4 regions of the Pseudomonas sp. VD-NE ins genome follow, and region 2 is predicted to be linked to each of the others. Evidence: predicted binding sites of a transcription regulator. Region 2 holds the regulator's gene; each other region holds the start of a gene.
The links. The regulator FliA, encoded in region 2, starts transcription of late flagellar genes. The targets are predictions, from matches to a motif close to CTAAAGTTTNNNNNNNNNNNGCCGNTAA.
Positions count from the first base shown of each region.

Region 1: a site for FliA is predicted at 1,773-1,800, ahead of RMV17_RS22450 (methyl-accepting chemotaxis protein). Genes of this name have one in related genera too.
Region 3: a site for FliA is predicted at 3,491-3,518, ahead of RMV17_RS14655 (methyl-accepting chemotaxis protein). Genes of this name have one in related genera too.
Region 4: a site for FliA is predicted at 5,292-5,319, ahead of RMV17_RS28710 (methyl-accepting chemotaxis protein). Genes of this name have one in related genera too.

Region 1 covers NZ_CP134772.1:5,028,113-5,035,601, reverse strand. The annotation lists gene RMV17_RS22460 (inorganic phosphate transporter) at 1-365, opposite strand, end outside; gene RMV17_RS22455 (transporter) at 616-1,638, opposite strand; gene RMV17_RS22450 (methyl-accepting chemotaxis protein) at 1,915-3,537, shown strand; gene RMV17_RS22445 (hypothetical protein) at 3,648-4,094, shown strand; gene RMV17_RS22440 (PepSY domain-containing protein) at 4,351-4,656, opposite strand; gene RMV17_RS22435 (glycerophosphodiester phosphodiesterase) at 4,818-5,945, opposite strand; gene RMV17_RS22430 (DUF2025 family protein) at 6,167-6,493, shown strand; gene RMV17_RS22425 (antibiotic biosynthesis monooxygenase) at 6,626-6,931, opposite strand; gene RMV17_RS22420 (CTP synthase) at 6,931-7,489, opposite strand, start outside.
Region 2 covers NZ_CP134772.1:1,827,727-1,835,215, forward strand. The annotation lists gene flhA (flagellar biosynthesis protein FlhA) at 529-2,658, shown strand; gene flhF (flagellar biosynthesis protein FlhF) at 2,670-4,010, shown strand; gene fleN (flagellar synthesis regulator FleN) at 4,127-4,957, shown strand; gene fliA (RNA polymerase sigma factor FliA) at 4,954-5,694, shown strand; gene RMV17_RS08055 (chemotaxis response regulator CheY) at 5,861-6,232, shown strand; gene RMV17_RS08060 (protein phosphatase CheZ) at 6,251-7,039, shown strand; gene RMV17_RS08065 (chemotaxis protein CheA) at 7,094-7,489, shown strand, end outside.
Region 3 covers NZ_CP134772.1:3,315,269-3,322,757, reverse strand. The annotation lists gene RMV17_RS14665 (AAA family ATPase) at 349-873, opposite strand; gene pnuC (nicotinamide riboside transporter PnuC) at 870-1,433, opposite strand; gene RMV17_RS14655 (methyl-accepting chemotaxis protein) at 1,729-3,363, opposite strand; gene RMV17_RS14650 (undecaprenyl-diphosphate phosphatase) at 3,669-4,499, shown strand; gene RMV17_RS14645 (DUF1294 domain-containing protein) at 4,496-4,927, shown strand; gene RMV17_RS14640 (MmcQ/YjbR family DNA-binding protein) at 5,047-5,406, opposite strand; gene RMV17_RS14635 (LysR substrate-binding domain-containing protein) at 5,403-6,311, opposite strand; gene RMV17_RS14630 (FMN-dependent NADH-azoreductase) at 6,439-7,050, shown strand; gene RMV17_RS14625 (alpha/beta hydrolase family protein) at 7,287-7,489, shown strand, end outside.
Region 4 covers NZ_CP134772.1:6,397,739-6,405,227, forward strand. The annotation lists gene RMV17_RS28695 (YifB family Mg chelatase-like AAA ATPase) at 334-1,827, shown strand; gene RMV17_RS28700 (gamma-glutamyl-gamma-aminobutyrate hydrolase family protein) at 1,857-2,477, shown strand; gene RMV17_RS28705 (phosphocholine cytidylyltransferase family protein) at 2,485-3,198, shown strand; gene RMV17_RS28710 (methyl-accepting chemotaxis protein) at 3,211-5,187, opposite strand; gene RMV17_RS28715 (LysR substrate-binding domain-containing protein) at 5,370-6,290, opposite strand; gene RMV17_RS28720 (NorM family multidrug efflux MATE transporter) at 6,449-7,489, shown strand, end outside.

The DNA.
Region 1 (7,489 bases), 3.2 Mb from region 2:
GCGCCACTCGAAAGCAGCACACCGAGAAAGTTGAAGAACCCCGACCAGACCACCGCGACATTCGGTGGCAGCGAGTGGGTGTAGATCACCGTCGCGACGGCGTTGGCGGTGTCATGGAAACCGTTAACGAACTCAAAGCCCAGGGCAATCAGCAGCGCCACTCCGAGCAGCAGGAACGGCGTCCACGTGGTGACCACCGTGCCGAGTTCGTGCATGTCGTGCATCAGGCTGTAAGCGGTGAACAGCATTCCCATCGCCAGCACGGCGAAAAAGATCACGTAGGTAAACGGGCCGGTTTTCTTGTCGAGGGCCGGCCTGCCGCTGGCGGCGGACGCGGGGCTGGCGGTCAGGGAGGGAGTAGCCATGAGCGGACAATCCTGAGCGAGGGAAGGAATGTCGCCCATGATCGTTGCAGAATGTTACAGAGAGACTGCGCCATGTCAGTGTTTGGGCTGATTAATCCCGCCGTCGGTCTTAAGGCCGATGAGGTCCCCTGTGGGAGCGAGCCTGCTCGCGAAGACGGAGTGTCAGTCACCATCATTGTTGAATGACAGATCGCTTTCGCGAGCAGGCTCGCTCCCACAGGGGATCTGTGCTGGACATAAGGTTCGGTGGTCAATAATCCCCGCGCTTGCGAAACGCCCAACGCCCGGCAATCACGGTAAACGTCGCCACCAGCGCGACCAATATCCAGAACCCTTGTGGATCCTGCGACAACGGCACGCCACCCACATTCATCCCGAAAAAACCGGCAATGATGTTGATCGGCAGCGCCAGCACCGTGACCACCGTCAGGGTGAACAGCGTGCGGTTGCTCTGTTCGTTGAGGTTGGCGGCGATCTCTTCCTGGAGCAATTTGATCCGCTCACCGAGGGCAGTGAGGTCGTTGATGATCAGCGCAAACTCCTCGGTGGATTTGCGCAGTTCCTTGACGTCCTCCTTCTGCAACCACGGCGGCGGCCGGTTAAGCAGACGCAGCAGCGATCCGGGTTCCAGCGCCAGCAGCCGTTGCAAACGCACCAGCACCCGACGATTGGCACCGAGTTCGGCGCGGTTGGTCGACAGTCGCGAGGAAAGCAATTCGTCCTCGACCTGATCGACGCTCAGGCTGGTCTTGCGCACGATCTGCGTCAGCACTTCGCCTTGATCACGGAGCAGGTGCACCAGCAGTTCCGAGGGCGAACGAAAGCGCTCGCCGGCCTTCACCGACGAACGCAATTTGTCCACCGAGTGCAGCGGTTGCAAGCGCGCGCTGACGATCAGTTTGCTGCGCACACAAACCCACAGCGTCGACACATCCGAGGAGACCATGCTGCTGAGGTTGAACACCACATCGTTGACCACCGCCAGCAACGCCGAGTCGACATGCTCAATGCGCGTCGAACGCGAGCCTTCGTGCAGCGCCTCGAAAAATTCTTCGGGCAATTGCAGATGACTTTTCATCCAGCGCTCGCACGCCGCATGCGCCAGATTGAGGTGCAGCCAAAGAAATTCGCCACTGTCGCTGTCGTCCTGCAAACAGCGCAACGCCGTGGCCGAGTCGACCTCGCGGCCCCGTTCGCCGGGCAGGAAGCGATAGCCGTAGAGCAGGCCAAACAGATCAGGATCGCGATGACTGATATCGAGGCTGTGGTTCATGAAGGCTCGCTGCGAGGAGGGTGCGTCGGTGCGCAAATGGCAGGTTCACTGAGCCGCATCATCGCAATGTCACATGACATTTATGTGACAGCAAAGTGACGTCAAATCAGCGACTTACCGGTGGTCGGATTCTCTTCAAGAAGCGCTCTGGTGCGCCGATCACGCTTAGGTTACGTTGCGCGCGCTTGGCCATGAGCCAAGGCTCGCCGACATGGATGTCCGGCAAACTTTCACGCCTTACCGGGCGTGCCTCATCCTTGTCCTGAGTATCTTTCGATGCTGCAAAAATCCTTGAGAGCGCAAATTCTCGCCCTGCTGAGCGGCAGCCTGCTGGCGATGCTGTTGATTGCGCTGGCGTGTTTTCATTTCCTGTCCAACGGCGTGCAAAGCTACAGCCAGTTGATCGCCGGTCCCTTGCACACCTCGCAATTGATCGACGAAGCCAACCTGCAATTCAAGGTGCAGGTGCAGGAGTGGAAAAACGTTCTGCTGCGCGGCAAACAACCGGCGGACCTGGCCAAATACTGGAGCCAGTTCGAAGATCGCCAGCGCGATGTGCAAAACATCCTCGGAGAACTGGCCAGCCAGAAAGGCCTCGAGCCGAGCCTGAAAAGCCGCATCGAACGTTTGCGTGATGAGCATCGTCAACTCGGTTCCGCCTATCAGAAGGGCCGCGATGCCTACGTGGCGGCTGGTGGCGATCCAACGGCAGGTGACGCCGCGGTCAAAGGCGTTGACCGCGCCACCAGCGATCAGATGAGCGAACTGGTCAGCGAGTTGCGCAAGCAAGGGACAGAGCAGTCGGCGCTGATCAGTGCCGAGGCCGATCGTACGGTGTTGTTCGGTCTGCTGGTGATGCTCGCGTCGGGCCTGTTGATCGGCCTGCTCAGCCTGTGGCTGGTCAACCGCAACCTGGTCGAACCGATCCGCAAACTGATCGATTACGTCACGCAGTTGAGTCGCGGCAAACTGGCCGAGCGTGTGGTCAGCGACCGTCAGGATGAACTGGGCAATCTTGCCGCCGCTGCCAACACCCTGCGCGATTTCCTCGCCGACACCTTCACCCGTTTGCAACGCAGCGCCAGTGATCTGGACAGCGCCAGCGGTGAGTTGAATGCGATCGCCACGACCATGGCCGGCGGCACCAACGAGCAGTTCAATCGCACCGACCAAGTGGCCACGGCGATGAACGAAATGTCCGCCACCGCCCAGGAAGTGGCGCGTCACGCCGCAGACGCCGCGCGTGCGGCTGACGATGCCGATCAGTCTGCGCAGCAGGGTGAAAAGGTCATGCAGAGCACCATCCACTCGATCACCCAGATGCGCGGTGAAATCGCCAATACCGCCTCGGTGATTCGTCGTCTCGAAGCCGACAGCGGCCGTATCGGCAAAGTGCTGGAAGTGATTCGCGGCATCGCCGAACAGACCAACCTGCTGGCGCTCAATGCTGCGATCGAGGCGGCGCGGGCTGGTGAGGCCGGGCGTGGTTTTGCCGTGGTCGCCGATGAAGTGCGTAATCTCGCGCAGCGCACCGCCGAGTCGATTATCGAGATCAACCAAATCATTCAGAGCGTGCAGACCGGTGCGGTGGACGCCGCACAAGCCATCGACAGCGGCCAGACGCGCAGTGATGAAAGCGTTGAGCAAGTGACCCAGGCGGGCGCGATGCTGGAGCGCATCACGCACGCCGTGGAAGCGATCCGCGACATGAACCGTCAGATCGCTACTGCTGCGGAAGAGCAGACCTCGGTGGCCGAAGACATCTCGCGCAACCTCACCGAGATCACCTCGATCGCCAGCACCAACCTCGACAACGTGCAGCGCACCGAAAGCGCCAGCCAGAACCTGCATGGTCTGTCCGGGCAACTGAACGAAGTCACTGCGCGCCTGAGCGCCTGACGCAATTGACTGTGTACCGGTTCGGATACCGAGTCGGTACACAGTCGATCTCAAATTGAGGCGGCCGTGGTCGATGACCGGTTATCTATAACCGGCATTGGAGCCTTTCCATGGTCAGCATCACTTCTGTTTCGATCAATCAGACCGTCAGCGCACCGACCAGCAAAACGTCGATCAGTGACGTTGGTGACGACACGTCTACTACCGCAACCGCCAGCACGGGTGCGACTGCCGATACCGGTAAAGTCGCCGCCGGTGGTGGTGCCGCTCCGGCGGGTGACAGCGGTTCCGGCAGCAGTGAAGAATCGGATTCGGTGAAGGAACTGCGCAAGCAGATTGCCGAGTTGCAGAAGCAATTGCAGGAAGAACAGCAGGCATTGCAAGCGGCACAGGCGAAGCAGGAAAAATCTGATGCGAAGGTCGCCGAGGTCGCTGCCGCACAGGCGCAGATCACCGCTACCTCGGCTTCTCTGTCAACCGCCACAGCCTCGCTGTTGCAGGCGTTGCAGGATTCCGACAGCAGCACTTCCGGTTCGCTGGTCAGCACCTCGGCGTGATGCCTTTTCCCCTCACCCTAGCCCTCTCCCAGAGGGAGAGGGGACTGACCGTGGTGACTATTTGAGGTACGCCGACCTGAAATATCGAGGCGCGCTCAGGACTTGAATAGCCCCCGATCGGCTCCCTTTCCCCCTCGCCCCCCTGGGGGAGAGGGCTGGGGTGAGGGGGAGAAAATCTCACTGACAACCAATTAAAAAGCCGAACACAAAAAAGCCGCACGATCTCTCAATCGTGCGGCTTTCTTTATGCTCGGTATCAAGTGTCTTGCTTGTTGCTCAACACCTTGCCAGTGGTCGCATCAAAGTCCACATCGAACTCTTTACCGTCAGCCGTCTTCAGCTCAACTTCGTACTCATAACCATTGAAGTGGTTATCCAGGTCAGTGTCAGTAATAGTCGCACCCGGATGCAGTTTCAGCGCTTCGGCGTTCATCGACTCCAGCGGCTTGATCTTGCCCGACTTAACCAGTTCAGGAATCTGGTCGACGCGAACATCAGCCTGGGCCAGGCCAGCGGTAAGAGTCAGGGCAGCGGCGGTAAACAGAGCAGTCAAAGTTTTCATCGGTTCGTTCCTTGGGGTGATTCGTTTAAGTGGCCTCAGGTTAACCGCCACAACTTAACTTACCCTTAAAACGCCAACCCCAAACAAAACGGGCAAGCCATGCACCTGCACAGAACCTGTGGGAGCGTGGCTGCCCGCGATGAAGGCGCCTCGATTTCAGATCAGAAACCGTTGTTCTTCAACACCTGATCAACACTGCCGGCCGCCGGGCGTTTGTAGAATTTCAACAGCTCGCTGGCGCGGTTGGTGAAGATGCCGTCGACACCGGCCGCCATGACTTTCTCGAAGTCCACCGGCTCGTCGACGGTGTAGACGTGCACCAGCAGGCCTTGATCGTGGGTGTATTTATTCATCCACGGTTGCACCAGATCCGAATAGCTCTGGTCGCCGCCCTTGGTCAGCTTCGCCGACGGACCGGTACCGATGGCACCTTGCGACTTCGCGTAGTCCACCCATTGCTTGAATTCAGCTTCAGACTTCGGCTCTTGTTTGCCGTAAAAAACGTTTTTGTCTTTCTCGCCGGATTCGGCAAACGTCACTTTCGATTTCGGCTCGATGCTGCCTTCGCCCACCCACAACAGAAGGATTTTCGGCACCTGCGGCATTTCTTTTTCCAGCAGTTCGAGGCTGTTTTTCTCGAACGTTTGCAGGATCACCTTGCCTTTGCCCTGACCCACGCCCAATGCGCTTTTCGCCAGTTTCGAACCGGCCGGGCTCAGCCAGCCTCGATCCTGCAATTTCTCTTTCAGGTCTTTCTCGATCCCGGGAAACAGCTGCGGCTCTTTGGTCTCGATGTACAGGCCCGGTTTGTGTTGCGGGTTGGCCTGGGCGATGTCGATGATTTCATCGAGGGTCAGAATTTTCAGCCCGGCGTAGGACGGGCGAGCGCGATCCGGGTACTTGGCGTTAAACCAGCTACCGGCATCGAGGGTTTTCAGTTCGGCCATGGTGAACGCGGTGGCCGAACTGTCTTTACGCTCCGGAAACCTGGTGGCGACGTCGGTAGTGCGTTGCAGATTGTCGTCGTGCAGGGCGAACAGCACGCCGTCCTTGCTGCGCTGCAAGTCCATTTCCAGGTAATCGGCGCCCAGATCGCGAGCCAGTTTGTAGGAGGCAGCGGTGGATTCCGGTGCATCGAAAGACGCGCCACGGTGAGCGATAACCGCTGGGTGCGGGATGCCGTTGGCGGCAGCGATCGCTTTCGGATCGGTTTGGCTGGCAGCGTGTGCCTGACCAAGACCGAGCAGCAGGCTCAGGACCAGAGCGCTTTTGGTGAAAGTGGCGGGCATGTTCGAGTTCCTTTCGCAGGGCATTTTCAAAGACGTACCTTTTAACAACTGAATCGATTGCGTGCTATCGCAGGACCGACATAAACGTATTAAAAGCGATTTTTCCTGCACTTTTGTGGCGCGGTTTGCAGTACGCTTGCCCACGGCAGACGTCACGGTAGAGGGCGCGCCGCTCCGTTGCCCTGCGTGTAAACCATCGATCATTTTTCGTGAGGTTTACCATGCGCATCACCTCCCAACTCATCTGCCAGGCTGCCGACGATCTCAAGGGTTTTGTCGGCCTCAACCGCAAGACCGGTCAGTACATCGTCAGATTTAGCGAAGATTCGTTCGGCATGGACGTGGCCGATGACGGCATTATTCCTGTGAACGAATTCGTCTGGGCGCCGGCGACAGCGCAGACCATGACGCTTAAACGCGAGTTGATTCAGTTGCTACTGGATCAGAATATTGATGACCGGATCAACATCACCGAGCCGTTGCGCGTTTATATGAGCAAGGTCGAGGTGCCGGAGATTGTCGCGTTGCGGAGTCTGGTGCGCGGCTGAGATTTTGTAGTGGCTGTACTGGCCCCATCGCTGGCAAGCCAGCTCCCACAGGTACGATGTAATCCTCCGAGCCGCGCATAACCTGTGGGAGCTGGCTTGCCAGCGATGAGGCCGGTGAATTCACCACCAATATCACAGGCTGAATTGATACTCCCGCTCAACCCGACACACCCGCGTATGAAAAGCCGAATACCATTGCGAGCGACCACGCGCTTGAATCTCCCGATGCTCAGGATGCTGCCGCCACGCCAGAATCGCCGCTTCGCTTTCCCAATAAGACACCGTAATCCCCACGCCATCCGCCCCACGAACCGACTCGACACCCAGAAACCCCGGCTGCTCACTCACTAACGCGGCCATGCGCTCAGCCGCCTCGGCATACCCGTTGTCACCCTCGGTGCGGGTCGACGTAAAAATCACCGCAAAGCAAGAAGTCATCAGCGTCGCTCCGCGCAGGCTTCAACAAACGCGCGCACCAGCGGCGGCATCAACCCTTTGAGCGCCGCGCGTTCCGGTTGGAACAACGTCGCCACAAAGAATGGATGATCCTTGAGTTCAATCGCGCGTAAATCCCCTGACGAATCATGACCGACAGCTTGTAGCCGATCGTTCAACAATTCCCGTTCGAACAGCGGATTCACACCGAAGCGGCAGCGATAGCCTTCACGAATCTGCGACGTTTCGTACGCCCGGGCGATCAACGAACCGGGAACCAAGTGAATGCTGTCCACTGCTTCGACCAGCGAACAGGTCAACGGAGTGAGTACCGCGCGTTCAGAGTCGGGCGATGTTTCACCGTGTTCCGCATCCTCCCAACCCAACACGTTGCGGGAAAATTCCAGCACCGCATGCTGAAAACCGCCGCAAGTGCCGAGAAAAGGTCGCTGGTGTTCGCGGGCAAAACGGATTGCTCGCAGTGCGCCGGCTTCACTTTTGTAAGGGCTGGCCGGTACGCACCAGAAACCGTCGAACCGCTCGAGCGGCGTATCGGCGTGG
Region 2 (7,489 bases):
CACATTGGGTGCGCCTGCTTATGCGATGGCAAAGGAGAAAGGAAATGGAATTGCGAGATAAAGATGACGTGGGTGCATTCGTAAGCTACGACGAAAACACTGGTAGGGGCACTATCTTTCCGGGAACGTACGATGAATACGTCAGAATAAAAAAGATACTTACCGGGGAAATTCTCTCACCTCACCCGGAACCTCCGATTAACCCTGACGAAAGGTGTTTTTTCTTTCTGGTCCCTGAAAGCCTAAAGCACCAATTCAACTTCAAAGTCGGTAGGAGGGTCGTATGTGATCTGGTGAAAGAAGGTTCGATGGAAGTGACAAATCTCCGCTTTTAATTTAAAGCGCAGCGGGGTTGGCAATTTTTTGATGAGATTCTGCTGACTCCGCCTTACCTGAAAATACTGCTCCCCCACCCCGCTTAACCCTCTGTATCTCATTCCTTGGCAAAAGTTGGAAAGCTTCTTGCAGTACCCGCCGTGAGCCCGCTCTGGGCGTCAAAAGTTTGCTTTAAAGGAACGGGGAAAACCGGTGGATCGCTCTCAGTTATTCAACACTGCTCGCACGAATGTTGCCGACCTCAGTCGAGGCAATCTGGGCGTGCCGTTGTTGCTGCTGGTCATGCTGGCCATGATGATGTTGCCGGTGCCGCCGTTCCTGCTCGACGTGTTCTTTACCTTCAACATCGCGCTGTCGATCGTCGTCCTGCTGGTCTGCGTGTATGCGCTGCGGCCGCTGGATTTCGCTGTGTTCCCGACGATTCTGCTGGTCGCGACGTTGTTGCGGCTGGCGTTGAACGTGGCTTCGACGCGGGTGGTGATGCTCCACGGTCAGGACGGCCACGCCGCGGCCGGTAAGGTGATTCAGGCCTTCGGCGAGGTGGTGATCGGCGGTAACTACGTGGTCGGTATCGTGGTCTTCGCGATCCTGATGATCATCAACTTCGTCGTAGTGACCAAGGGTGCCGGGCGGATTTCCGAGGTGAGCGCGCGGTTCACCCTCGATGCGATGCCCGGCAAACAAATGGCGATCGACGCCGACCTCAACGCCGGTCTGATCGACCAGAACCAGGCCAAGGCGCGCCGTCAGGAAGTCGCCCAAGAGGCCGAGTTCTACGGTTCGATGGACGGTGCCAGCAAGTTCGTCCGTGGTGACGCCATCGCCGGCCTGCTGATTCTGTTCATCAACCTCATTGGCGGCATGGCCGTCGGTATCTTCCAGCACAACATGAGCTTCGGCGATGCCGGTCGGGTTTATGCCTTGCTGACCATCGGTGACGGTTTAGTGGCGCAATTGCCATCACTGTTGTTATCGACAGCAGCAGCGATCATGGTGACCCGTGCTTCCGGTTCGGAAGACATGGGCAAGCAGATCAATCGTCAGATGTTCGCCTCGCCGAAAGCGCTGGCGGTGGCGGCCGGTCTGATGGCGGTCATGGGCCTGGTGCCGGGCATGCCGCACTTCTCGTTCCTCAGCATGGCGGCGCTGGCTGCGGGTGGCGCGTACCTGTTCTGGAAGAAGCAGAACGTCGCCAAGGTCGTGGCGCTGGAAGAGGTCAAGCGTCAGCAGGAACTGCTGCCGTCGCCGGCCCGCGCCATGGAAACCAAAGAGCTGGGCTGGGACGACGTGACGCCAATCGACATGATTGGTCTGGAAGTCGGCTATCGCCTGATTCCGCTGGTGGACCGCAATCAGGGCGGGCAGTTGCTGGCGCGGATCAAGGGTGTGCGCAAGAAGCTCTCGCAGGATCTGGGCTTCCTGATGCCGACCGTGCACATCCGCGACAACCTCGATCTGGCGCCCAGCGCCTATCGCCTGACCCTGATGGGTGTGATCCTCGCCGAAGCCGAGATCTATCCGGATCGCGAACTGGCGATCAACCCGGGCCAGGTCTACGGCACGCTCAACGGCATCAACGCCAAAGATCCGGCTTTCGGCCTGGAAGCGGTGTGGATCGAAATCAGCCAGCGTGCCCAGGCTCAATCCCTCGGTTACACGGTGGTGGATGCCAGCACCGTGGTCGCGACCCACTTGAACCAGATTCTGTACAAGCACTCCAGTGAGCTGATCGGCCACGAGGAAGTGCAGCAACTCATGCAATTGCTGGCCAAAAGCTCGCCGAAACTGGCTGAAGAGCTGGTGCCGGGCGTGGTGTCGCTGTCGCAACTGCTCAAAGTGCTGCAAGCGTTGCTCGCCGAACACGTACCGGTGCGCGACATCCGCAGCATCGCCGAAGCCATCGCCAACAACGCCGCGAAGAGTCAAGATACCGCCGCGCTGGTGGCTGCTGTGCGCGTCGGCGTATCCCGCGCCATCGTCCAAAGCATTGTAGGCACTGAGTCGGAGCTGCCTGTGATCACCTTGGAACCAAGGTTGGAACAAATATTGCTCAATAGTCTGCAGAAGGCAGGACAAGGCTCGGAAGAGGGCGTTCTGCTGGAGCCAAGCATGGCCGAGAAGCTGCAGCGTTCGCTCATCGAAGCGGCGCAGCGTCAGGAAATGCAAGGTCAGCCGGTGATCCTTTTGGTCGCCGGCCCGATCCGCGCGATGCTCTCGCGCTTTGGCCGCCTCGCAGTCCCTGGATTGCATGTGCTGGCCTACCAGGAAATACCGGACAACAAGCAAGTGACCATCGTTGCGACAGTAGGGCCCAACGGCTGAGGTAGTGGTTTATGCAAGTTAAGCGTTTCTTTGCCGCCGATATGCGTCAGGCCATGAAGCTGGTTCGTGATGAGCTGGGCGCTGATGCCGCCATCATTGGCAATCGCCGCATTGCCGGCGGTGTCGAGCTGACGGCGGCACTGGATTACAAACTGTCGGCGCTGGCGCCACGGGTTCCGAACATGGAACTCGAAGACGAGCTGCGCAAGACCCAGTCGCGCATTGTCACCGCCCAGGCCGAGTTGAGCCTGCGTGGCGAAGCCGACGGCAATAGCAATCGCCAGATTTTCGCCGGGCTGCCGTTGACGGCCGGCCTGCCGCTGACCGCCGCTGAACCGCTGAGCGAGCCGACTTACGCCGCCCCGGCGCGTCCGGCCCCGGCGCCTGCGCAGTCTTCCGGTGGTGTTGATCCGCGTGCACTGGATTCGATGCGTTTTGAATTGAACAGCCTGCGCGAGCTGATGGAAGTCCAGCTCGGCACCCTGGCCTGGAATCAGCTGCAAGGCAGCCGTCCGGCGCAAGCCAACCTGTATCGCCGTCTGCAACGTATCGGCCTGTCCGGGCCGTTGTCGCGCGATCTGCTGGCGATGATCACTGATATCGAAGAACCGCGTCAGGCCTGGCGCATGCTCCTTGCGCATCTGGCGCGGATGATTGCCGTGCCGGAAGTCGAGCCGCTGGAAGAGGGCGGTGTGATCGCCATGGTCGGCCCTGCCGGCATGGGCAAGACCACTACACTCGCCAAGCTTGCCGCGCGTTATGTGCTGAAATACGGCGCGCAGAATGTCGCGCTGGTGAGCATGGACAGTTTCCGTATCGGTGCGCAGGAACAACTGAAGACGCTGGGCCGCATTCTCAATGTGCCAGTGACTCACGTCGATCCGGGTCAATCGCTGGTGCAAGCGCTGGATCCACTGCTGCGCAAACGCGTGGTTTTGATCGATACTGCCGGCCTGCAAGCCAGCGATCCGGCCCTGCGCATGCAGCTGGAAAGTCTGGCCGGGCGTGGCATTCGCTCAAAAAATTATCTGGTCTTGGCAACCACCAGCCAGAAACAGGTTCTAACCGCCGCTTATCACAGTTACAAGCGTTGCGGGCTAGCCGGCTGCATCCTGACTAAACTGGATGAAACGGCCAGCCTTGGCGAAGTGTTGAGCCTGGCGATCAGTCATGAATTGCCGGTCGCGTACCTGACCGATGGCCCACGGATTCCGGATGATTTGCATCTGCCGCGTCGTCATCAACTGGTCAGCCGCGCCGTCAGCGTGCAAATGCAGGAAGAACCCAGCGAAGAAGCCATGGCTGACATGTTCGCTGATATCTATCACAGCCCGACCAAGCAGGTAGGCTGAGGTATTCATGAACAGTTTTTGTACCTACATCGATGGTCTGCCATGCATTGTTCCGTTTGTGAACGCGCAGCCAGTAATGTGGCCTCCGTCTATGCAAGACAAGGTAAAGAAATAACATGGGCAGCATGCATCCCGTACAGGTGATCGCGGTGACCGGCGGCAAAGGTGGCGTCGGCAAGACTAACGTGTCAGTGAACTTGTCTCTGGCGCTGGCAGAGCTTGGCCGTCGGGTCATGCTGCTGGACGCCGATCTGGGACTGGCGAACGTCGACGTTTTGTTGGGTCTGACCCCTAAACGCACACTGGCCGACGTGATCGAAGGCCGCTGCGAATTGCGCGACGTGCTGTTGCAAGGCCCCGGTGGCATTCGCATCGTGCCGGCGGCGTCCGGCACACAGAGCATGGTCCACCTGAGCCCGGCGCAACATGCCGGTCTGATTCAGGCGTTCAGCGACATCGGCGACAATCTCGACGTACTGGTGATCGACACCGCTGCGGGTATTGGTGACTCGGTAGTCAGTTTCGTACGCGCCGCGCAAGAAGTGTTGCTGGTGGTCTGCGACGAGCCGACGTCCATTACCGACGCCTACGCGCTGATCAAATTGCTCAACCGCGATTACGGCATGAACCGCTTCCGCGTCCTCGCCAACATGGCGCAGAGCCCGCAGGAAGGGCGCAACCTGTTCGCCAAGTTGACCAAGGTCACGGATCGCTTCCTCGACGTCGCTCTACAATACGTCGGCGCCGTGCCTTACGACGAAAGCGTGCGTAAAGCGGTGCAGAAGCAGCGTGCGGTCTATGAAGCCTTCCCGCGTTCCAAGTGCGCGCTGGCGTTCAAGGCCATCGCGCAGAAGGTCGACACCTGGCCGCTGCCCGCCAACCCGCGCGGCCACCTTGAGTTTTTCGTCGAGCGCCTCGTGCAGCAAACGGCAGGGCCCGTGCTATGACCGCAAGCGGTATGAACTACTACAAGAAGTCGGCACGTGACGCGCAGTACGAACTGATCGAGCGTTACGCGCCACTGGTCAAACGCATTGCCTACCACTTGCTGGCACGCTTGCCGGCGAGTGTGCAGGTTGAAGATTTGATCCAGGCCGGGATGATCGGTCTGCTCGAAGTCTCGACCAAATATGACGCCAGCAAAGGCGCCAGTTTCGAAACGTACGCGGGCATTCGAATCCGCGGCGCGATGCTCGACGAAGTGCGCAAAGGGGACTGGGCGCCACGCTCGGTTCACCGCAATACCCGGATGGTCAGCGACGCGATTCGCTCAATTGAAGCTAAAACCGGCCGTGATGCTAAAGATCACGAGGTTGCGGCCGAACTCCAATTGAGTCTCGACGATTACTACGGGATTTTGAATGACACCTTGGGCAGCCGCCTGTTCAGTTTCGACGACCTGCTGCAGGACGGCGAACACGAAGGGCTGCACGAGGATGGCGCGAGTGCTCATCTTGAGCCGTCACGCGATCTGGAAGATGAACGTTTCCAGGCAGCGCTGGCGGACGCGATTGCCAATTTGCCGGAGCGTGAGCGACTGGTGTTGGCGCTGTACTACGACGAAGAGCTGAACCTCAAGGAGATCGGTGAAGTCCTTGGCGTCAGTGAATCGCGGGTCAGCCAGTTACACAGCCAGTGCGCGGCCCGTTTGCGGGGGCGTTTGGGGGAGTGGCGAGCGCGCTGAAGGCAGTGTGGGGACACTGCGAACGAGGCTGGTGCGGTGATGAACGGCACCGGTCTTGCTCTGTTGTGCTCCAGACAGTCTTCGAGTGCTGCGCCGATTGATTGAAGTGGCGCGTCCAGGTGCTGGGCGCGTTTAAGACTGCTTGGAGGTCGAATTGAACAAAGACATGAAAATCCTCATCGTTGATGACTTCTCAACGATGCGGCGGATCATCAAGAACCTGCTGCGTGATCTTGGGTTCACCAACACCGTCGAGGCTGACGATGGCGTGACTGCCATTCCAGTGCTCAACAGCGGAAGCATCGACTTTCTGGTAACAGACTGGAACATGCCGGGCATGACCGGTATCGACCTGCTGCGCCACGTGCGTGCCGATGAAAAACTCAAGCACCTGCCAGTGCTGATGGTGACTGCAGAAGCCAAGCGCGAGCAGATCATTGAAGCCGCTCAGGCCGGTGTAAACGGCTACGTAGTCAAACCTTTCACGGCTCAGGCGTTGAAAGACAAAATCGAGAAGATTTTCGAACGCATCGGCTGATGAACGCGCGGGGGAGCTATGGAGCATAACGAATCTTCACAGGGCGATTTCGAGTCGACCCTGAAAAAACACGCGGTCGAACTGGTCGAAAGCCTTGAAAAAGGCAGGTTCGGCGACGCTGTGCAACTGATCCATGAGCTCAATCAGACCCGTGACCGTGGCCTGTACCAGGAAGTGGGCAAGCTCACACGTGAATTGCACAGTGCGATCGTCAACTTCCAGATCGATCCGAACATGCCGCAGGCCGAGGAAGTGTCGCAAATCACCGACGCCACCGAACGCCTGGGCTATGTGGTCAAGCTGACAGAGGCCGCGGCCAACCGCACCATGGATCTGGTGGAAAGCGCCACGCCGGTGGTCAATGGTCTGGCTGACGAAGCCCAGACGTTGAGCGCCGATTGGGGCCGCTTCATGCGTCGCGAGGTCGGGGCTGAAGAGTTCCGTGAACTGGCGCGCCGGGTCGACGGTTTTCTGTCACGCAGCAGCACGGACAACCGTGCGGTGTCGAGCAATCTCAACGACATCCTGCTGGCCCAGGATTACCAGGACCTCACCGGTCAGGTGATCAAGCGTGTGACCCAACTGGTCACCGAAGTCGAAAGCAATTTGCTCAAACTCGTGCTCATGGCCAGTCAGGTCGACCGCTTTGCGGGCATCGAACATGACCGCGCCGCGATGCTTGCAGAAAAAGATCCACAAAAACATCTCTCGCAGGGTGAAGGTCCGCAGATTCATGCCGATAAACGAGAAGACGTTGTGTCCGGTCAGGACGATGTGGACGATTTGTTATCCAGCCTCGGGTTCTAGAGTTTTGGAATTTTAGGTTTTTTGGGTTTTTAGACCTGTAGGAGCACCCCATTAATGAGCTTCGGCGCCGATGAAGAGATCCTTCAGGATTTCCTGGTTGAGGCCGGCGAGATTCTTGAGCAACTGTCCGAACAACTGGTCGAGCTGGAAAGCCGTCCGGATGACGCAGATCTGCTCAACGCAATTTTTCGCGGTTTCCACACTGTAAAAGGGGGCGCCGGCTTCCTTCAGCTCAATGAGCTGGTGGAGTGCTGTCACATCGCCGAAAACGTGTTCGACATCCTGCGCAAGGGTGAACGTCGCGTTGATGCAGAACTGATGGACGTTGTCCTCGAAGCGCTGGACGCGGTGAACAGCATGTTCACTGAGGTTCGTGAGCGTGCGCCGATCACCGCGGCCACCCCGGAACTGCTGGCCGCCCTGGCGCGTCTGGCCGAACCGCAATCGGCG
Region 3 (7,489 bases), 1.5 Mb from region 2:
TCCTTCTTCAGTGGGCTGGCCCTAGTCAGCGTTGTGAAGGAGAGAGCGAAAGCTATGCCGCTTTTGGAATGTTGTTGAATTTCAATGGTTTGTGTTTTCAGCGTGCACACTTGAAACACAAGCTGTTTCAAGGCTGAAACACGCTGGGTTGCGCTGAGCTGTCTATCGGCTGAGCAAAGCTCTGGAACAAGGGTTTGCGGCGGTGTGTTTCAACCGCGTAACAACTCGCATGACAAAGCCATGAACTGCGCTGAAACGGGCCCTTTGCAACTCACGGAGTGTTTCAGGAACGGACACTTTGCCCCCAAACCAGGGGAAATCGCTGGGTAATCTGACCCGCTGACCGGGTCATTCAGCCAGCAATTGCTCGACGGCGGCAAAAGCCCGGGTCTGGCGTTCGGCCCAATGGCCCTGAATGACCTGGAAACGCTGGTGGTGGTGTTCAAGCCATTCTTGCGTAGCCTGGTAAAACGCCATTCGCTCGTCCAGATCCGGTTGGCAGCGCTGACCGTCATCGGTCCAGTCGATCTGCTCAGGCGAGAGTAAAAGATGCAGGTCGTAATGCCGCGCCAGCAACTCTGATTCCAGCCAGTCCGGGCAATCGCCAAACAGCGTCTGGCTCCACAGTATGTTGCTCAGCAAATGGGTGTCGAGAATCAGCAGCGCCGGTTGTTGTGCCCGCGCTGCATCTTCCCATTGCAACTGACCCCGAGCGATATCAGGGATGTCGGCCAGACAGGTGTCACGGGGATTGAGTTCGATAAAGCGGCGCACGTACTCATCCACGCGCAAGCCGCCAAAGCGTTGTTGCAGGCCCGCCGCCAGCCAGCTCTTGCCGGTGGATTCGGGCCCGGTCAGGACCACGACCTTCATGTGCGCAACGCCGGGTCAGCGCGCCATTCGCGAAAGCCCTGGATCGCCAGCAGGGTAAACAGACCGTACAGCGCAGCGGTCAGGTACAACCCTTTATAGATGAACAAGCCGACAAAGATCACATCGAGCACGAACCACAGTGCCCAGCACTGCAGGCGCTTCTGCGCCATCCACAGTTGCGCAACCAGGCTGAAACCGGTGAGCGCAGCATCGAGCCACGGTTGCGCGGCGTCGGTCCAGTGGGCCATGGCCGCACCGAGCAGCAGGCTGCCGACGGCACCTGCACCGAGGCCGATCAGGATAGAGCGTTGATCGAGTCGGGTGACCTCACGACCGTCATGCATCGTCCCGGCGCGGGTCCATTGCCACCAGCCATAGACTTGCAACGCGGCGTAGATCACTTGCAGCAACATGTCCGAGTACAGCTTTACTTCAAAGAAGATCCAGCTATAGAGCAGCACCATGACCAGGCCGATTGGCCAGCACCACGGATTCTGTTTGACCGTCAGCCATACGGCAATCACACCAAGGGCGGCGGCAAACAGTTCAAGCCCGGACATGTAGGTTCCTTGGGGGAAATTGAGGAGGGGCGGATTGTACTGCATTGGGCTAGGTGCTGATGATCGCTGTAGATCAAAAGCCCCTCACCCTAACCCTCCCGAAACGTCGGACCGCCCGTAGGGAGAGGGGACTGACCAAGTTGGATGTTCGAGATACGCCGACCTGATCTTTCTGCGTTGAATCCATAATCGACTCGATTTTTCAGGTCGACGTATAGCTTGAGACACCTCGGTCAGCCCCCTCTCCTCGGGGAGAGGGCTGGGGTGAGGGGCGGGCTCACCAAAGTTACACGGGTCAGACGCGGAACTGGCGCAGGAGGCCGTTGAGTTGCTCGCTCAATTGACCAAGGCGCAGACTGGCCGCACTCGACTGTTCGGCCGCGATCGCCGTGCTGTGCGAGAGGCCGGCCGCTTGGGTGACGTTCTGATTGATGTCCTCGACCACATGCGCCTGCTGCAAGGTGGCGCTGGCAATCGACGCATTCAGACCATTGAGATTACGCAACGCTTGGCCAATAGCATTCAGACTGGCGCCGGCCAATCCCGCTTGCTCGATGGTCAATTGCGACGCTTTGCTGCTGTCGCCGATCACCTTCACGGCGGCTTCGGAATGGTTCTGCAGGCGCTCGATCATCGACTGGATTTCCGCGGTCGACTTCTGCGTACGCTGCGCGAGCAAGCGTACTTCATCCGCCACCACGGCAAACCCGCGACCTTGCTCACCGGCCCGCGCCGCTTCGATCGCGGCGTTGAGCGCAAGCAGGTTGGTCTGCTCGGCAATCGAACGGATCACCTCCAGCACGCTACCGATCTGCGTACTTTCTGCTGCCAGGGTACGAATCACCTCAACCGCTTGATCAATAGTCCCGGACAGCTTGTCGATCTGCTGCAGGCTGCCGTCGATATTGATCTGGCCCTGTTGCGCCTGCGCTTCCGCATCGCGCATTTCCGCGGCGGCGTGCTCGGCGTTCTTCGCCACGTCTTGCACGCCATAGGTCACCTCGTTGATCGCGGTCGCCACCAGTTCCATCTGCTGCGATTGCTGCTGGCTGCGTTGCTGCGCCTGCGAAGCATCGTTGCCCAGTTCGCTGGACGATTGGCCCAGTGCACTGGCCGACACCTGCAAATCACCGATCACCCGCCGCAGTTTGGCGGTAAAGGCGTTGAAGTGATGCGCCAGCTCAGTGACTTCATCCTTGCCATGGGTATCGAGGCTGCGGGTCAGGTCGCTTTCACCGCTGGCAATGTTGGCCATGGCGTTCACGGTTTCCTGCAACGGACGCACGATGCTGCGCGCGATCAGGATCACCAGCAACGCCATGATCACGGCAATCGCCAGGCCGATGACCGTAGCCTTGATCACCTGCCCCTGGAATTCAGCCTGGACGTCGTCGACGTAAACCCCGGAACCGAGCACCCAGCCCCAAGGCTCGAACAATTTGACGTAGGAGGTCTTGGCCACCGGCTCACTGGCACCCGGTTTCGGCCAACGGTAGTCGACCATGCCGGCGCCTTTGGCCTTGGCGATGGCAACCATTTCGTTGAACACTGCAAAGCCGTCCGGATCGCGGATCGCCGAGAGGTTCTGGCCTTCGAGTTTTGGGTTGGTCGGGTGCATGACCATCACGGGCGTGAGGTCGTTGATCCAGAAATAATCGCTCTGGTCGTAGCGCAGGCCGCGAATCGCCGTCAGCGCCTGCTTCTGTGCCGCGTCTTTGCTCAAGGTGCCGGCGGTTTCGAGATCGTGGTAATAGGTCAGCAGGCCGCTGGCCGTCTGTACCACGTGCTGGGTTTTCTGGGCCTTGGCGTGATAGAGATCGTCGTGGATCTGCTTGAGCATCAACATGCCCAAGGTCAGCAACATGACCACCGCCACAATCAAGATGAGCCACAAGCGTCGGCTGATCGACACACTGCGCAAGCTGTTCATAACGCTGTCACTCCGGATTCTTTTTCTTGTAATAAACGACCGCCAGCATCCAACCACGATTTCGTGAGCGGGCATACGCGACCCAAGTCGTATAACGCGGCAGCGCTATTAAGGCTTGTCTGTTAGGATTTCGGCCCCGCGCGTGAAAACCTGAATCCAAATTGATATTTCACGGAATTTTGACCGTTTCGTGTGGATCCTGTGCGTGCGGAATCGGTACAGCCATAACCAGCTACGCTGATCGCAGTGAACGCTAGAAAAATACTATCGGAGCATGCCAGCGCGCATCGCTCTTTGGGGGATTGATGGATCTTTGGACGGCCTTGCAGGCACTGATACTAGGAGTTGTAGAAGGGCTGACGGAGTTTTTGCCCATTTCCAGTACCGGACACCAGATCATTGTTGCCGACTTGCTGAATTTCGGCGGCGAAAGGGCCATGGCGTTCAATATCATCATCCAGCTCGGCGCGATTCTCGCGGTGGTCTGGGAGTTTCGGCGCAAGATTCTCGACGTGGTCATCGGTTTGCCGACCCAGCCGAGCGCCCGGCGTTTTACCGCCAATCTGCTGATCGCTTTCTTGCCCGCCGTTGTGCTGGGGGTGATCTTTGCCGACCTGATCCACGAATACTTGTTCAACCCGATCACCGTCGCGACCGCGTTGGTGGTGGGCGGCATCATCATGTTATGGGCGGAAAAGCGTCAGCATGAAGTGCACGCCGAAACGGTCGATGAGATCACCTGGAAAGATGCCCTGAAAGTCGGTTTCGCCCAATGTCTGGCGATGATTCCCGGCACCTCGCGTTCCGGCTCGACGATCATTGGCGGCTTGTTGTTCGGCCTGTCGCGCAAGACTGCCACCGAGTTTTCGTTCTTCCTCGCGATGCCGACCATGGTCGGAGCGGCGGTCTATTCGGGTTACAAGTACCGCCACCTGTTTGTGCCGGCGGACTTCCCGGTGTTCGCCATCGGTTTTGTCACGGCGTTCATCTTCGCCATGATCGCCGTGCGCGGCTTGCTCAAGTTCATCGCCAGCCATAGCTATGCGGCGTTTGCCTGGTATCGGATCGTGTTTGGCCTGGTCATTCTGGCGACGTGGCAGTTTGGCTGGATCGACTGGGCGGCGGCCAAGCCATGAGTGATTCCCGCGCACGCCGCCCTGAAGGACGACCTTCGCGCGGCAACAACATCCAGAACCTGAAGCTGAAACTGCTGGTTCTGTTGATCGTCTGTGCGCTGCCGTTGTTCGGCTCAGTGTCGATGTGGCTGCGCGGGATTTCGCTGGTGCCGTTAGCCGCTTACGGGATCGTCAGCGTGCTGGCGTTCTTCATGTACTGGGCTGACAAGCGCAAGGCGCAGACGGATGCCTGGCGCACGCCGGAAAACATCCTGCATGCGGTGGAACTGGCCGGCGGCTGGCCTGGCGCGTTGATCGCCCAACAAGTGTTCCGGCACAAGACGCGCAAGGTCTCGTTTCAGATTCTGTTCTGGGTGATTGTCGTATTGCACCAAGTGTTCTGGATCGACCAGCTGTTTCTCGGCTCGAACCTGTTGACCCTGTTCTAAAGAACTGCAAAAACCAATGTGGGAGCGAGCCTGCTCGCGAAGAGGCCGTATCAGACAACATCATCGTTGAATGAAAGTCCGCTTTCGCGAGCAGGCTCGCTCCCACAGGGAGATCGGGGTTACAGCAATAATCCGATTTGGGTCTTTTTCGGCAACTTGCCCACCACCAGTTGATGCGAGCGCTGCAGCAAACCCTGCAACTCCTCGGCACCCAACGGGTAGGGCGGATGCATGATGATCCACTGTGCCCGCGCCAGATACGGCGCCGGATGAATCCCCGGGCGGTCGCAATGACCGAGAAACAGATCCTTGTCGACCTTGAACGCCAGTGAATCCCCACGCAGCCCCTGCAAGGCAAACATCTTGTTGCCGGCAATCGAAAACACCCGCACGCCGCCCCACTTGTAATCTTCCCGAGCCCCGGGCAATGCCAGGCAGAACGCGGCGACGTCGGCTTCGTTCATCTTTCCTTTGCTCATAACAACCGCTCCCCACAGGCATTGAACGACTCGACCAGATGATCGATCCACGCGCGCACCGCCGGCATCACGCCGCGTCGATGCGGATACACCGCTTGCAGCCAGCCGCCGGGCAACGACCACTCTGGCAGCAATTGCACCAGGGTGCCGTTTCTCAGTTCTTCTTCGCAGTACATCATCGGTAGCAACGTAAAACCCTGGCCGGCCAGCACGCAGGCTTTGCGCACAATGAAGTCGTCGATGCCCAGGCGTGCTTCCATGTTCAGCTCAAAACTGTTGCCCTGCTGATCGAACAGGCGCACATGAACCAGACGATCCGCCTCCAGCGCGCCGAGCACCGGCAGCGTTTTCAAGTCTTGTGGATGGTGAATCGTTTGACCCTGGATAAACGCCGGGCTGGCCACCACGACCATTTGCGCCTGGCGCAGACGCCGGGTGACCAGCAACGGATCCTCATCTCCATGTTCACGCACGCGCAACGCCACATCAAAGCCTTCGCCGACCAGATCGACGCGGCGATTGAGCAGAACGACTTCAAGTTGCACCTGCGGGAATTTACCGAGAAATTCGCTGATCACCCACGGCAGCATCTCATGCGCCAAACCGGTCGGGCATGACACCCGCAAACGTCCACGCGGCTCACTGGACATGCTGGCGACCGCTTCATCGGCCATTTCCGCTTCCAGCAACATCGCCTGACAGTGACGCAGATAACGTTCGCCAACCGCCGTGAGGTTGAGTTGTCGGGTGGTGCGCTGCAGCAAACGCGCGCCAAGGCGTTCTTCCAGTTCGGCAATGCGCCGCGACAGGCGTGACTTGGGAATGCCCAGCAATCGCCCGGCCGCGGCAAAACCGCCGGCCTCGACGACTTTGGCGAAATAGTAGAGATCGTTGAGGTCTTGCATTGGGAAATCCAACTGTTCTATCAGTGGGACAAACTATCGCATTTAAGGCGGCTAATAATCCATTGGTTTCTTGCGTAGGATTGTCTCCATTCCGTCGCCACCGGCGATTCCTTCCAGGAGATTCCACATGAAACTGCTGCATATCGATTCGAGCATTCTGGGCGACAACTCGGCTTCCCGTCAGTTGAGCGGCGAAGTCGTCAAAGCCTGGCAAGCCGCCGAGCCAAGCGCCGTGGTGACCTACCGCGACCTGGCCGCCGACGCCATCAGCCACTTCTCGTCGACCACCCTGGTCGCCGCCGGCACCACCGCTGAGCTGCGTAACGCTGCTCAACAGCACGAAGCCGAACTGAGCGCTTCGACCCTGGCCGAATTCATCGCTGCCGACGCCGTCGTCATCGCCGCACCGATGTACAACTTCACCGTACCGACCCAGCTTAAGGCGTGGATCGACCGCGTTGCAGTCGCCGGTCAAACCTTCCGTTACACCGAAGCCGGCCCTGAAGGCCTGTGCGGTGGCAAGAAAGTGGTGATCGTTTCCACCTCCGGCGGCATTCATGCCGGTCAGGCCAGTGGCATCGCTCACGAAGAGTACCTGAAGCTGGTGTTGGGCTTCCTTGGCATCACCGACATCGAAATCGTTCGTGCCGAAGGCCTCGCTTATGGCGAAGAAGTGCGCAACAACGCTATGACCGCTGCACAAGCGAAGATCAGCGAGCAACTGTTCGCCGCCGCGTAAGGCTTGCGTAAAGAACAGCTGATGTTCAGGTAACACCCAAAAAACTCTGTATTCTGGTTCCGCAAGGGGCGAATACGGAGTTTTTTGTTTCTGGCTGTTACATAATCTGGCCCGGGTTATGCAATCACACAATCAGCGTCTGAGTGCATTGTCGTACCGAAACGCCGAATCCCCGGCGTTTCTGGCCCGCAACGCCACGGATCTTTCGATTGAGTAACAACAGGGTGGGGCATCCCATGATGCGTCTTTGTGCAGCGTTACTGATTTGCCTGCTTGGCAGCCTGAATTCAGTGCAGGCTGCGCCTGGGCGACACCCGGTGTGGAGCGTCGGTTATCACGAGATGACGTTCCTCGATCCGCTGGATTTGCAGCCGATGCGCGCCATTGCCTTCTATCCTTCCAGCGACCGTGAACACATGAGCCTGCTCGAAGGCTATTC
Region 4 (7,489 bases), 2.1 Mb from region 2:
TCGCAGCGATTCTTTAGCTCCTGGCTTTGCAACCATGGGTTCAGAATCCGACGAGCCGGCCCGTCGTCACTTCAGAGAAACCAGCTTTCTCTGCTGCCAAAAATGCGGGGGAGCTTTTACTGGTGCCCAGTCCCGACGAATGCGCAGTTGCAGTCCTCAAGCGGGAGGATCCGTCAATGCCGGGCGAGAGTCAACGCTCCAATTCAGGCAAGCAGTGACTGCCCATCGGGTCTTGATACGTCTTGTAAACCTCTATTTCAGCACTGAAACCCGGCTCAACTACCCTTAAAAAACCCGCAGGAAGCGGCCCCCGATTCAGCTCAAGGAACGACCATGTCTCTCTCCATCGTCCACAGTCGCGCCCAGATTGGCGTGGAAGCCCCCGCTGTCACCGTCGAAGTCCATCTGGCCAACGGCCTGCCGTCGCTGACCATGGTCGGTCTGCCCGAGGCGGCGGTGAAGGAGAGCAAGGATCGGGTGCGTAGCGCGATCATCAATTCCGGGCTGCAGTTTCCGGCGCGGCGGATCACGTTGAATCTGGCGCCGGCGGATTTGCCCAAGGATGGCGGACGGTTTGATCTGGCGATTGCCCTGGGGATTTTGTCGGCGAGTGTGCAGGTGCCGTGTCTGACGCTGGATGAGGTGGAATGTCTGGGTGAGTTGGCGTTGTCCGGCGCGGTGCGGCCGGTGCGTGGGGTGTTGCCCGCAGCACTGGCGGCACGCAAGGCCGGGCGGGCGCTGGTGGTGCCGCGAGCGAATGCCGAGGAGGCCTGTCTGGCGTCCGGGTTGAAGGTGTTTGCGGTGGATCATCTGCTGGAGGCGGTGGCGCATTTCAACGGGCATACGCCGGTGGAGCCTTACGTGTCGGACGGTTTGATCCATGCCGCCAGACCCTATCCAGACCTGAACGAAGTGCAGGGGCAAATGGCAGCCAAACGGGCGCTGCTGATTGCCGCAGCGGGTGCGCATAACCTGCTGTTCAGCGGTCCCCCGGGGACGGGCAAGACGCTGTTGGCCAGTCGATTGCCGGGACTGCTCCCGCCGCTGTCCGAATGCGAAGCCCTTGAGGTTGCGGCGATTCAATCCGTCGCCAGTGGCGTGCCGCTGACCCACTGGCCGCAGCGTCCATTCCGCCAGCCGCACCATTCCGCATCCGGCCCGGCACTGGTCGGGGGCAGCTCAAAACCGCAACCCGGCGAGATCACCCTCGCGCACCACGGCGTGCTGTTCCTCGATGAACTGCCGGAATTTGATCGCAAGGTGCTGGAAGTTTTACGTGAGCCTTTGGAGTCGGGGTTCATCGTGATCGCCCGGGCCAAGGATCGCGTGCGTTTCCCCGCGCGCTTTCAGTTGGTGGCGGCGATGAACCCTTGCCCCTGTGGATATCTTGGTGAACCCAGCGGCAAGTGTTCGTGCACGCCGGACATGGTTCAGCGCTATCGCAACAAGTTGTCGGGTCCCCTGTTGGACCGGATCGACTTACACCTGACGGTTGCGCGGGAGGCGACAGCGCTGAACCCTGCGGTAAAGCCAGGAGAAGACAGCGCCAGTGCGGCCGCGTTGGTAGCCGAAGCCCGCGAACGCCAACAGAAACGCCAGGGTTGTGCCAATGCGTTTCTTGATCTGCCAGGCCTGCGTCGCCACTGCAGGTTATCCACAGCCGATGAGACCTGGCTGGAATCAGCCTGTGAACGGCTGACCCTGTCACTGCGCTCGGCGCACCGGTTGCTCAAGGTCGCCAGGACGTTGGCCGATCTGAGCCAGGAAAAAGACATCACGCGCGAACACCTGGCGGAGGCATTGCAATATCGGCCGGCAACACAGTGAACATCGGCGCGCCGAGTGGAGTTGATGTCATGAAAGTGGTCGCGATCAGCCAGCGTGTCGATACCCACCCTGAGCGCGGCGAAAGCCGTGATGCGCTGGATCAGCGCCTGATCGCGTTTGTGCTGGCGGCAGGCTTTATCCCCGTGCCGGTCCCCAACCGTTGGCAAACCCCTGACGACCTCGATCGTTGGCTGGCAGCGGTAAACCCACAAGCCATCGTGCTGTCGGGCGGCAACGACATCGGTCAGTGCCCGGCTCGCGACTTCACCGAAAACAGGCTGCTGGACCACGCCCATGCACGCCATCTGTCATTGTTGGGAATTTGCCGGGGCATGCAGATGCTTGCGCACTGGTCGGGTGTCTCGCTGAAACCGGTCACCGGCCATGTACGCACCCGGCATCAGCTATCCGGGCAGATCGTCGCCGAGGTCAACAGCTATCACACCTTCGCCCTCGCCGATTGCCCGCTCGGGTTCGAGGTGCTGGCGCGCAGCGAGGACGGCGAAATCGAAGCGATCCGCCACCTGCAACGACCGTGGCAGGGCTGGATGTGGCACCCGGAGCGCGAGAACGATTTCGCGTCGCACGACCTTCAGCGTCTGCAGCAACTGTTTGGCGAAACCGATTCCACTGAAGAATTCACGGGATAGCCCTGTAGTGAAAGCCATTATTCTGGCTGCCGGACGTGGCAGCCGCATGAAAAGCCTCACCGATGAACGCCCAAAATGTCTGGTCGAGTTGCGCGGTAAACCGCTGCTGGAATGGCAGCTGGAGTCATTGCGGGCAGCGGGTATCAGCGACATCGCGGTGGTGACGGGTTACAAGCGCGAGCTGCTGGCAGAGCGTGGCCTGAGCGCGTTTCACAACCCGCACTGGGCCGAGACCAACATGGTTTCGTCACTGGCCTGCGCCGAGTCCTGGCTTCAGGGCGAGCCGTGCATCGTCAGTTATTCGGATATTTTCTACAGCCCTGTGGCCGTACAGTCGTTGATCAACAGCGACGCAACGCTGGCCGTAACCTACGCCCCCAACTGGTTGCAGCTGTGGACCGAGCGTTTCGGCGATCCGCTGCTGGATGCCGAAACCTTTCGCCTGACCGCCGCGCACACGCTGGCCGAAATCGGCAACAAGCCGCAATCGGTGGACGATGTTCAGGGACAGTACATGGGGCTTTTGCGCTTCACGCCCGAAGGCTGGGCGGAAGTCCTGCGGCTGCGTGCAGAACTGTCGCCGCAGCAACGCGACAGCATGCACATGACCAACACCCTGCAACGCGTTATCGATGCCGGTCGTGTGCCGATTGCAGCTGTCGCCTACACCGGCGAATGGGGAGAGGTCGACTCCAGTGAAGACCTCTCGGTGTATCAATAAGGCACCGGCGCCTTAACGGAACCGGTCAACCTCCTGACGCAGTTCGGCCGCCAGACCTTCCAGTTCCTTGGCGGTCACGGCCAGGTTGGACACCACTTCGCGCTGCTCACTGTTGGCCATCGCAATGCTTTGCAGGTTACTGCTCAAAAGAGTCGCGGTGCTGCTCTGCTCCTGCGTCGCGGTGGTAATCGCGGCAAACTGCTGCCCCGCCGAACGGCTCTGCTCATCAATGCGCGCCAGCGCCGAGGCGACGTTGGCGTTACGCGACAAACCTTCCTGCATCAGCACATTGCCCTGTTCCATGGTGCTGATCGCATTGCCGGTTTCCTGCTGGATGCTGTGGATCATGCTGGAAATTTCATCAGTCGCCTGACGAGTACGCGAAGCGAGGCTACGCACCTCATCGGCCACCACGGCGAAGCCGCGACCTTGTTCACCGGCACGTGCCGCTTCAATCGCGGCGTTGAGCGCCAGCAAGTTAGTCTGTTCGGCAATCGAAGTAATCACGCCAACGATGCCGCCGATTTCCTGCGAACGCTGACCGAGGGTGTTGATCACGGTGGCGGTGCTGTTCAGGGCACCAGCGATTTGCTCCAGCGAGGACGACGCTTCTTCCATCGAGCTGCGGCCAATCTGCGTTTGCTGGGCATTTTCCTGCGCCAGACGCTGGGTCGCGCCCATGTTGTCGGCAATGTTCAGCGAGGTTGCGCTGAACTCTTCCACCGCGCCGGCCATGCTGGTGATTTCGCCGGACTGCTGTTCCATGCCTTCGTAGGCACCGCCGGACAAACCGGACAGCGCCTGTGCACGGCTGTTAACTTCTTGCGAGGCACGACGGATGTGCTCAACCATGGTCGATAAAGCCTGACTCATCTGGTTGAACGCGCGCGACAACTGGCCGATCTCGTCATTGCTCGACACGTTCAGGCGCACGCTCAGATCACCGGCGCCCAAAGCCTCGGCCTGACGCACCAGATCCCCCAGAGGCGCCAGTTTGCTGCGCAGCAGCCAGACCACCGAACCGACCGCCAGCAACATCGCCAACAGACTGCCAATCGCCAGTTGCGTGCCGACACTCCAGGTCACCGCGCGGATCTCGGATTTCGGCATGCTCGCCACCACCGACCACGGCCCGCCATCGAACGGCACGGCAATGCTGTAGAAGTCTTCAGCGGTGTCGCTCCAGAACTCACCCTTGCCCGGTTTCGCCGCCAGACCTTTGATCACCGGAACGGCTTGATCCAGCGCTTGCACACCCGCCGGTGCGACCAGCCATTTGTTTTGCTCATCCAGCAACGCCAGCGAACCGCTCTGGCCGATGCGGAAGCGCTTGAGGTTGTCGAACTGGATGTTCTGCGCATCGGTGTAATCGAAGCCGACGAACAACACCGCAATCACCTTGCCGCTGCCGTCACGCACCGGCGTGTACTGAGTCATGTAGGAGCGATCGAACAGCAAGGCGCGACCGACATAGCCCTGCCCCGCCATCAATTTTGCGTAGGCCGGGTGCGCATGGTCGAGCAAGGTGCCGATGGCGCGCGTGCCGTCCTGCTTGGTCAGCGAGGTACTGACCCGCACGAAGTCTTCGCCGCTGCGCACGAACAGGGTGGCGACGCCAGCGGTCATCTGCTTGAACTCGTCGACTTCCTTGAAGTTGTTGTTCAACACTTCGCTGCCCAGGTGCAGTCCCGGGGTCTGGGTGCCGGCGACTGTCACCGGTTCACTGGGGTGAATGCTCAAACCCGCGCTGAAGCGCTTCTCGAACAACCCGCTCAGGCGCTGAGTGCTTTCACGCAGCGTGCCGTGGAAGGTGCTCAGTTGGTCGGCCAGCAGCCGCGCCTCACTGGCCAGATGCTCTTCACGGGTGGCGAGGTTGGCCGAATCCAGCGAACGCAGGGCGAACACCGTACTGCCACTGATGACTATCGCCAGTATCACGGCGAGGGCGAGGCCTAACTGTGAGGCGATCCGAGCGCGAGGTTGAGACATGACAGCTCCTGGCCGAACTTTCCGATCCTCCTTGATCGCAGCTCGGATAATTTTTAATAGTGGGGGTGAATCGTGGATACCGGCACGACGGTTCCACATGCACGTATTCGGCGGTAAAGCCGAATACTTGAGCGAGCAGCAGGGTTATGGCACAAGGCCGGCATTGTGGCGGCTCGAACGTTTCAGCTCAAGCGCGCAACCGCAGGCAACTCCATGGCGCGGACTTCGCCTTGGAGGAAGTCGCTGAGGCGGCGCAAACGTTCACCTCCCGGGCGGGTCTTTGGCCACACCAGGTAATAATTCAGTCCGCTGGCGACGGCGGTCGGCCACGGCAGGCTCAGTCTTCCTTGTGCCACATCTTCGGCGACCATCAACAGATCGCCCATCGATACACCGTAGCCGCGCGCCGCTGCGATCATCCCTAACTCGAGGGTATCGAACACCTGTCCGCCCTTGAGCGAGACCTGATCCGACAGTCCCATGTGCTCCAGCCAACTGCGCCAGTCGCGGCGATCCGGGGTCGGATGGAGCAATTCGGTGGACGCCAGCCGGGCCAGATCCCACGGCTGATCATTCAGCAGGTTCGGCGCACCCACCGGGATCAGCTCTTCAGGAAATAACAGGCTGGCCTCCCAGTCCGGCGGAAAATGCCCGTCACTCAGCAGCACAGCGCAATCGAACGGCTCATCGTTGAAGTCCACCGAATCGACATCCATCCAGGCGCTGGTCAGTTGCACTTCGTTGCCCGGCTGCAAGTGACGGAAGCGACTGAGCCGCGCCAACAGCCAGCGCATGGTCAAGGTCGACGGCGCCTTCATGCGCAGAATGTCGTCTTCGGCACGCAAGGTATTGCAGGCTCGTTCCAGAGCAGTGAAGCCTTCGCGGATGCCGGGCAACAGCAGACGGGCCGCTTCGGTCAGTTGCAGATTGCGCCCGCTGCGATGGAACAGCCGGCAAGCGAAATGATCTTCCAGGGTTCGAATATGCCGGCTGACCGCACTCTGGGTAATCGACAACTCCTCAGCCGCACGGGTGAACGAGCTATGTCGCGCCGCCGCGTCAAATGCGCGCAGGGCATACAAGGGAGGAAGACGACGCGACATACAGAAAGCTCCTATAGCGGGATGCAGCCAGTCTGACAAAATCTGCTCAGGATGAGTTTTAATCATGCAACCCATCCTTTTTATCCCTTTGTGCAAAGCCTGCCAAGGCCTGAGAATCGACGGTCTCCTGTTCCCTCTGAAATTGAGTGGTAATGACCATGCAGCATCCTGTGCGTACCGAACTCTGGGCCATCCTGCGGCTGGCAGGGCCGTTGATTGCTTCACAGTTGGCGCACATGTTGATGGTGCTGACTGACACCCTGATGATGGCGCGATTGAGTCCTGAAGCGTTGGCCGGTGGCGGTCTCGGTGCGGCGAGCTATTCGTTCGTGTCGATTTTCTGCATCGGGGTGATTGCGGCGGTCGGCACTCTGGTCGCGATTCGCAAGGGTGCCGGCGACATCATCGGCGCCGCACGCCTGACTCAGGCTGGTCTGTGGCTGGCGTGGTTGATGGCGCTGGGCGCCGGGTTGCTGCTGTGGAACCTGAAACCAGTGTTGCTGCTGTTCGGCCAGACCGAAACCAACGTCAACGCCGCCGGGCAATTCCTGATTGCCCTGCCCTTCGCCCTCCCCGGCTACCTCAGCTTCATGGCTTTGCGCGGTTTCACCAGTGCCATTGGCCGGGCGACACCGGTGATGGTCATCAGCCTGGCCGGCACCGTAGCGAATTTCCTGCTCAATTACGCGCTGATCACCGGCATGTTCGGCCTGCCGAAAATGGGCCTGACGGGGATCGGCCTGGTCACGGCAATTGTTGCCAACTGCATGGCGTTGGCGCTGGCCTGGCATATCCGTCGGCATCCGGCGTATGACGCTTATCCGCTGCGCGCGGGCCTGTCGCGGCCGAATCGGCAGTACCTGAAAGAGTTGTGGCGCCTCGGCCTGCCAATCGGCGGCACGTATGCGGTGGAAGTCGGTTTGTTCGCCTTCGCAGCTCTGTGTATGGGCACCATGGGCAGCACGCAGTTGGGCGCGCACCAGATTGCCCTGCAAATTGTCTCGGTGGCGTTCATGGTGCCGGCGGGGATGTCGTACGCGATCACCATGCGCGTCGGCCAGCATTACGGCGCCGGGCAACTGAGCGATGCGCGGATGTCCGGGCGGGTCGGGATCGTCTTTGGCGCCGTGGTCATGCTGGGTTTCGCCATGGTGTTCTGGTTGCTGCCGAATCAGTTGGTCGGGTTGTTCCTCGATCAC